DNA from 3 places in the Mesorhizobium maamorense genome. Region 1 is predicted to be linked to each of the others. Evidence: riboswitches for the same ligand, from Rfam matches in the RefSeq annotation. Region 1 holds a riboswitch; each other region holds the start of a gene.
The links. A riboswitch is a leader RNA that binds a small molecule or an ion and turns the genes downstream of it on or off. The one in region 1 is predicted to bind thiamine pyrophosphate.

Region 2: another riboswitch for thiamine pyrophosphate. It lies ahead of ACIU1A_RS15260 (YkoF family thiamine/hydroxymethylpyrimidine-binding protein); the one in region 1 lies ahead of thiC (phosphomethylpyrimidine synthase ThiC).
Region 3: another riboswitch for thiamine pyrophosphate. It lies ahead of thiB (thiamine ABC transporter substrate binding subunit); the one in region 1 lies ahead of thiC (phosphomethylpyrimidine synthase ThiC).

The regions. Positions count from the first base shown of each region.
Region 1 is NZ_CP173356.1:6,605,674-6,607,933, forward strand. Features, by position in the region: partial or broken gene thiC (phosphomethylpyrimidine synthase ThiC) at 1-759, opposite strand, end outside; TPP riboswitch at 862-978, opposite strand; gene ACIU1A_RS32810 (omptin family outer membrane protease) at 1,241-2,083, opposite strand; partial or broken gene ACIU1A_RS32815 (thiazole synthase) at 2,151-2,260, opposite strand, start outside.
Region 2 is NZ_CP173356.1:3,016,852-3,019,111, forward strand. Features, by position in the region: gene ACIU1A_RS15255 (ABC transporter permease) at 1-648, opposite strand, end outside; gene ACIU1A_RS15260 (YkoF family thiamine/hydroxymethylpyrimidine-binding protein) at 747-1,355, opposite strand; TPP riboswitch at 1,346-1,459, opposite strand; gene ACIU1A_RS15265 (hypothetical protein) at 1,678-1,995, shown strand; gene msrA (peptide-methionine (S)-S-oxide reductase MsrA) at 2,123-2,260, opposite strand, start outside.
Region 3 is NZ_CP173356.1:5,145,251-5,147,510, forward strand. Features, by position in the region: gene thiB (thiamine ABC transporter substrate binding subunit) at 1-965, opposite strand, end outside; TPP riboswitch at 1,008-1,123, opposite strand; gene ACIU1A_RS25725 (thiamine diphosphokinase) at 1,212-1,856, shown strand; gene ACIU1A_RS25730 (ABC-F family ATP-binding cassette domain-containing protein) at 1,858-2,260, shown strand, end outside.

The DNA.
Region 1 (2,260 bases):
CGAATGTTATGGATGTTGCGGCCGGTCGACAGGTCCATCACCGTGTCGGTACCCCAGCGGATCGCCCAGACCATCTTTTTCGACCTCTTCGGCCATCGACGATGTGACCGCCGAATTGCCGATATTGGCATTGATTTTGACCAGGAAATTGCGGCCGATGATCATCGGCTCGCTCTCGGGATGATTGATGTTGGCGGGAATGATCGCGCGTCCGCGGGCTACCTCTTCGCGCACGAATTCGGGCGTGACGAAATCGGGAATAGCGGCGCCGAAGCTTTCACCGTCGCGCGGCAGCTTGCCGCGCATGATCTCGCGTCCAAGGTTCTCGCGGATGGCGACGAACTCCATCTCAGGCGTAATGATGCCGGCGCGCGCATAGGCAAGCTGGGTAACCGCCTTGCCGGCCTTGGCCCTGAGCGGTCGGTTGCGAACGGGAAATTCCGGTGTGAGGCGCTCGCCAGTCGCAAATCCGTTGTCTTCCGGCTGGACATGGCGGCCGTCATAGGCTTCGACATCGCCCCGCGCCTTGATCCATTCATGGCGAAGTCGGGCGAGGCCTTTTTCGATGCTGGTTTCGACAGTCTGGTCTGTATAGGAACCTGACGGATCGTAGACGATGACAGGCGGTTCGCCCGCCGTCGGATGGACGGAGATTTCGCGCATCGGCACCCTGATCTGTGGGTGGATGGTACCGGGCTTGTGGATCTTTCGTGAGGCGGGCAGTGGTCCCGTCGAAACGGCGGGGGTGAGGGCATTCATCTTGAGGCTCCTTTGCTCGTGCATTGGAGACCCAGTTCTGTGCCGGAAGGATGAAAAGACGCTTCTAGCGACCTGCCAAAACAGGACCCGGGCGTAAACTCCCGCAAAGCGCTTGCACCGTCCCTACGCCAGTATGAACTGGATCAGGTTCAACGGGTCACTGCGCCGCGAAAGCCAGCAGTATCTCAGCCCCTTGCCGGGACTCCCCTGGTGAATGCCTCAGGTTGAACGGCCGGCGCTATCGTGTCAAGCAGGTTCGGGCGCCTTGAGCCGGTGGCGCGGGCCATGCAATATGCCGGTATAATTTTTAGACGATTGTCGGCCTCGGGTCCGGAAATTCCGGTCCGTATCTATGAGCGGCAGCTATGGGTCGCACTCTGCCGTCTGCAAGGTGCTTATCCAGCGACTGTTGTGTGGCGAAATCGGGCCATGTCGCGTCGTGTGAGCGTCGGCCGTTGCGCTTAGGGAGTCATTTGGACCCCTACCGGAATCGACTCGGGAAGTTCGTCAAATGAAAGGCGCGCCGGCGGACGCCACCGGTTCCTTTCTCAGTTGAACTTGATGCTGGCCTGCACGAACATGCCGTAACGCTCTGCCTGCCAGTCCAAGACCTGCGGGTGGGGGATCGACCGGCCGGAGCCTTTTCGAAATGCGCGGCACCTTCAGATGCCACCCTCCAGTAACGGGCTCCGACGCCAATGTTGAACAAATCCGTGACCTTGTAGTTCAACACCGCCTCGAGTTGGACCCCATGCCCGTCGCCGTCTTCGGGAGTGGGGCTTATCTCTGGGTTTAGATGGTGCCGATCTTTGCCGTTTAATCGCGTCAATAGGAACGCCACGTCGCCAGAAAGGCTGAGCCGTTCGGTGAGTTGCGTCTGCCCGGCCAGTCCGAGCCGCAGCGAATGCCAATTGTTGTCCTGGCTGATCACGCCGACATTGGTCGGCAATGCTGGCACGCACATCTGCGAGTTAGCCTGCTGCGCGCATCCGAAAGCGTTGTAGCGCTCGTTCCAGAAGTTATAGCCGACCAAAGCACCAATGCGATAGCGCGGCGTATTCCAGAAATAGTATCCCAGATCAGTGGTGAAATAGGTGATGTCGCCGCCGCGCTGATCGCTCGACGTGTTCGAATAAGATCCCAGCGGGAAATCCTCGTCGATGAGAGTGCCCTCGCTGACTCCGCCCGCCCCGAGGAGGCCCTTGACGAAAATGCCGGTTGGATTGTGGGTTGCCTTGACGAAGACTTCGCTCGAATGCACATCGAGATGGTCGTAAGTGAGCCGAGAGAGCAGCAGCGGTGTCGATCTCGGGTTCTGTCGCAAATGTTCGGTAAGAGGTCACGGCTTTGAGCGCTCTTCGGTTTCTGAGAAGCTCATAATGTCCCGAGCGGAACGGGCGCGCCATGCCGACGGGATCGGCCGCCTTGGCGACCGCCGTGTCAGAAGCACGGCGTCAAAGCCGAGCTCCATGACGGTGGCAGCATGTGAAGGCGCATCGAG
Region 2 (2,260 bases), 3.0 Mb from region 1:
GGCGCTGACGGCGACGGCGGCCAGCACCAGGTCCGGGCGGAAGTTGTTCTTGGCGTTGAGCATGTAGATGCCGAGGCCCTTCGCCGCGCCCGCATATTCGGCGAAGATGGCGCCCACGACAGCATAGGTGATCGAGATCCTGACACCGGCGAAGAAGTAGGGCAGCGCCGAGGGCAGCCGCGCCAGGACGAAGACACGCCAGCGCCCTGCCCCCATGGCGCGCAGCATTTGGCCGATCTCAGCCTCCGTCGCCTCATATCCTTCGGCCAAAGCCACCAACATCGGAAAGAAGGTGACCAGCGCCACCAGCATGATCTTGGGCATCAGCCCAAAGCCGAACCACAGCACCACCAGCGGTGCAATCGCCACCAGCGGCAAGGTCTGGCTGACCACGAAGACCGGAAAAAGGGCGCGCCGCAATGGCTGGGAGAAGTCGATCAATATCGACAGCGCAAAGGCACCGCCGAGCGAACAGGCAAAGCCTGCGAGCGTGGCACGGAGGGTTGGCACGGCGTTATCGGCCAGCGCGTGCCGGTTGAGCATTGCCTGAGCGAAGACGCGCGATGGCGCCGGGAGGATTGTCGGCTTGACGCCACCAAAGCGCGCATAGAGTTCCCACGCGGCTAGCAGCAGCCCCACCGAAAGCATCGCCGGAGCGGTTCTGGCGATGAGGTCCACGATCGGACGCGAAGGGGCGGACGGGGAGGACACGCAGGTACCCGGAGCGGATGGCGCGGGGCGCGCCGTCAGACGGCGGTGGGGCTGTTGGCCGAGACGGTGACGTCGAGCGTTACGTGGCCGGCACCCGGCCCGAAGCGGCAAAAGGCCTCGTTGAGTGCGGTAAAAATGGCGCCTGCGTCGCCGCGCAACTTTGTGCAGAAATGCTTGGAGCGCTCATATACGCCCGACTGCTTCAGGAAGTCGATGCAGCCATAGATCTCGTCCATGTGGTCGTCGGTGCCCATGACGTAAAGCGAGAACTGCGCCGCCGCCGGCTGGCCGGTGACGGCCACGCCGCGCACGGCGGCGATAGCGGCTTCCTTGCGCGGGCCGAGCGGCCCGGCAGGTCCGCCAAACGCGTCGGAGCGGCAGATCGGATCGTCCGGCTCGCCCGGGCAGCCGCGCGAGATGGCGGCCGAAAGCACGCAATGCTTGCCGCTGCGCGCTGCCGCCACGAACAGGTCGCGCATGGCAGGAAACAGCACCTCGGGCGGTCCGACCAGCAAGGTCGAGATATCGTCGGTCTCGATCCGCAGTCGATCACGATAAGGGTCCAGTGCCCCGAGCGCGCCAAGGATGACGCCGACAAAATCGCTGGACATGGGATATAGGGAAATCTGTGCGCCTGAAAACATCGCCCGCCTCGCTCCGCTGGTATTACCCAGATCAGCTTCTAGGGTCTGTGGGCTTGCCGCCCCCGTCTCAGCCCCGACCGTACGGAGCACCCCTGTGGATGGACGCGTTAAAGCACCAATCGGGCGGCTATGAAAGCTGTTTTTTCAGGACCATCGCCGGAAATGCATTGCGCCAGGCCTGATTTATGGGCGGTTCCGTCGGGCCCGGTCTTGAGGGAAATTTGTCCGGAACCTTAGCCACGACGAGTGGTTGTCCCTATAGTCGCAAACGCGACGAACTTCGTGGAAACGAGCGAAGACTTCACAGAAATGGAGACAAACCATGCTCATGAAAATCCTCGCAGCTTCGGCTCTTACCATTGGTCTCGCGACTTCGGCGATGGCGCAAAGTGCTGGCGGAAACGGCGCCAATAATGGGCCCGGCAGCGGCCAGTCGGTCACGGTCGACCCGAACACGCCGGCATCGCCGAACACGGTGGATCCTGGCACGACCGGCAGCACGACCGTCATGCCCGACGGCATGAATTCGAACGCGGACCGGAACTGTCCGGCCAGCCCACAAGGTGCTCAGCCGGATGCCAGCCACACCGCTCCGGGCACGGCTTCGCCGACTGTCAACGACAAGCATTGCGGCAAGTAGCCACTCGCCGAAACTGCTGGAGAATGCCACGGGGCGCCTGTTCCGTGGCGTTTCCGTCTCTTTATGTTTCACCCTCGCCGCACAGGCAGGCGCCTGAGACGTAAACCGCCATCGGCCTTCGTCTCGCCTACGAAACAGCCTTTTCGCGAACCGGCAGCTTCCAGCCCGGCCTGACGAAATGACAGGTGTAGCCGTTCGGGTATTTCTCCAGATAGTCCTGATGCTCGGGTTCGGCTTCCCAGAACGCGCCGGCCGGAGCCACCTC
Region 3 (2,260 bases), 1.5 Mb from region 1:
CATGCCTTGCGGTTGGCAGCGACCTCCTCGGGACTGAACAGCAAGGTTTTGGTCGGTTTGACCAGTCTGTCGAAGGCCGGATTGAGCGGCTTGTCGGTCTTGCCGGCCGGGAACATCCAGTTGGTCTCGGGGATGGCATCCTGGAATTTCGGCCCGGTCATGAAGGCGATGAACTTTTCCGCCAGCGGATTTTTGGCTCCCGTCGTGGTGATGCCGGCGACCTCGATCTGCAGATACTCGCCCTCCTCGAAGGAAGCGGCCTGGTAGCGCTCGGTGTTCTCGGCAACCATGTGGTAGGCGGGCGAGGTCGTGTAGGACAACACCATCGGCGCCTCGCCCTTGGTGAACAGGCCGTAGGCCTCGCTCCAGCCCGGCGTCACGGTCAAGACCTTCGCCTTGAGCTTGGCCCAGGCCTCCGGCGCCTTGTCGCCATAGACCGACTTCACCCACAACAGCAGGCCGAGGCCCGGCGTCGAGGTGCGAGGATCCTGGATGACGATCTTGTCGTCGGCACTGCCCTCGACCAATTCCTTCAGGCTCTTGGGCGGCGTCTTCAGCTTCTGCGTGTCATAGATGACGGCGAAATAACCATAGTCGTACGGGACAAAGATGTCGTCGTTCCAGCCGCCCGGCACATTGAGCCCGGTCACGGCGCCATGCGGTGCAAACAGGCCAGTGGCCTTGGCATCGGCGGTGAGATTGGTGTCGAGGCCAAGCACGATGTCGGCCTTGGTCGCGGCCCCTTCCAGCTTGACGCGGTTGAGCAGCGCGACGCCGTCGGCAACCGAGACGAAGTCGACATCGCAGCCGCATTCGGCCTCGAATTCCTTCTTCACCACCGGGCCGGGCCCCCAGTCGGCGGTGAAGCTCTCGTAGGTGTAGACGGTGAGTTTGTCCCTGGCCAAGGCTGGCCCCGACAGAACCACGACTACTGCAGAGACAAGGGCGTATAAAAGCGTGCGCATCGGCGCCTCCTTCGTTCGGGTTAAAGGAATTGAGGCGTCGGACTGTCCGAAACGTCTAATCCCTCCGCCGGTACAAACCGGATCAGGTTCAGCGGGTTGGCGAGACTGCCTCTCAGCCGGTCCGCGAAATATCGCGTCCGGCACCCCGTTAGAGCGCCTCGACACATAGGCCCGGCCGGTGAACCGCGCAAGTGGCTGTTTGCCGGCCTTCCGTTTCCGCTGCCGGGCTGGTAAGGGCCACACGATATGAGCACATTCACCATCCTGCTTGGCGGCGACCTCATCCGCACGCCACGGCTCGACCGTCAGGTCGAGGGAACCCGCGTCATCGCCGCCGATGCCGGCATCGGCCATGCAAGCACGCTCGACCTTGTGCCGGAACTGTGGGTCGGCGATTTCGATTCCGTGCCCGCCGGCCTGCCGGATGCGTTGGCCGCCGTGCCGCGCCGAACCTTCCCGGCAGAGAAGGACGCCACCGATGGCGAACTCGCGATATCGGCCGCCCTGGAGTGCGGCGCGACCAGCCTCGTGCTTGCCGGCGCCTTCGGCGGCAAGCGCGCCGACCATGCCTTCCTGCACATGGCGCTCGCCCTGCGGCTGACCGGGGCCGGGACAAAGGTGCTGTTGACCAGCGGCGCGCAGGAAGCCGTGCCCCTGGCGCACGGCACGGCCCGCTTCGACTATACAGACGGCACCCTGTTCTCGATCCTGGGTTTTTCCGAGCTTGCCGGGCTGACCGTCGCCGGCGCGAAATGGCCGCTTGACCGCGTCAAGGTCGCGTTCGGCTCGTCGCTGACCATCTCTAATGAGGTCAAGGGCAGGCTCGAGATCGCGCTGGGAGCGGGGCGCGCGCTGCTGCTCGCCCATCCCTATCCCTTGCCAGAAAGCTGACATGGCGCCGCCTCTTCTCAATCTCGACGGAATAAAACTGACGTTCGGCGGCACGCCCCTGCTCGACGGCGCCGACTTGGCTGCGTCGGCAGGCGACAAGATCGCGCTGGTCGGCCGCAACGGGTCCGGCAAGTCGACGCTGCTCAAGATCGCCGCCGGCCTGATCGAGCCGCAGGACGGCGAGGTGTTCCGCCAGCCATCGGCGACCGTCCGCTATCTGCCGCAAATGCCCGACATGGACGGCTTCGCAACCGTGCGCGCCTATGTCGAGGCCGGCCTCGGTCCCGCCGACGATCCTTATCGCGCCAGCTACCTGATGGAGCACCTCGGCCTCTCGGGCGAGGAGCAGCCGGGCGACCTCTCCGGCGGCGAGGCCAGGCGCGCCGCCCTTGCCCGCGTCATGG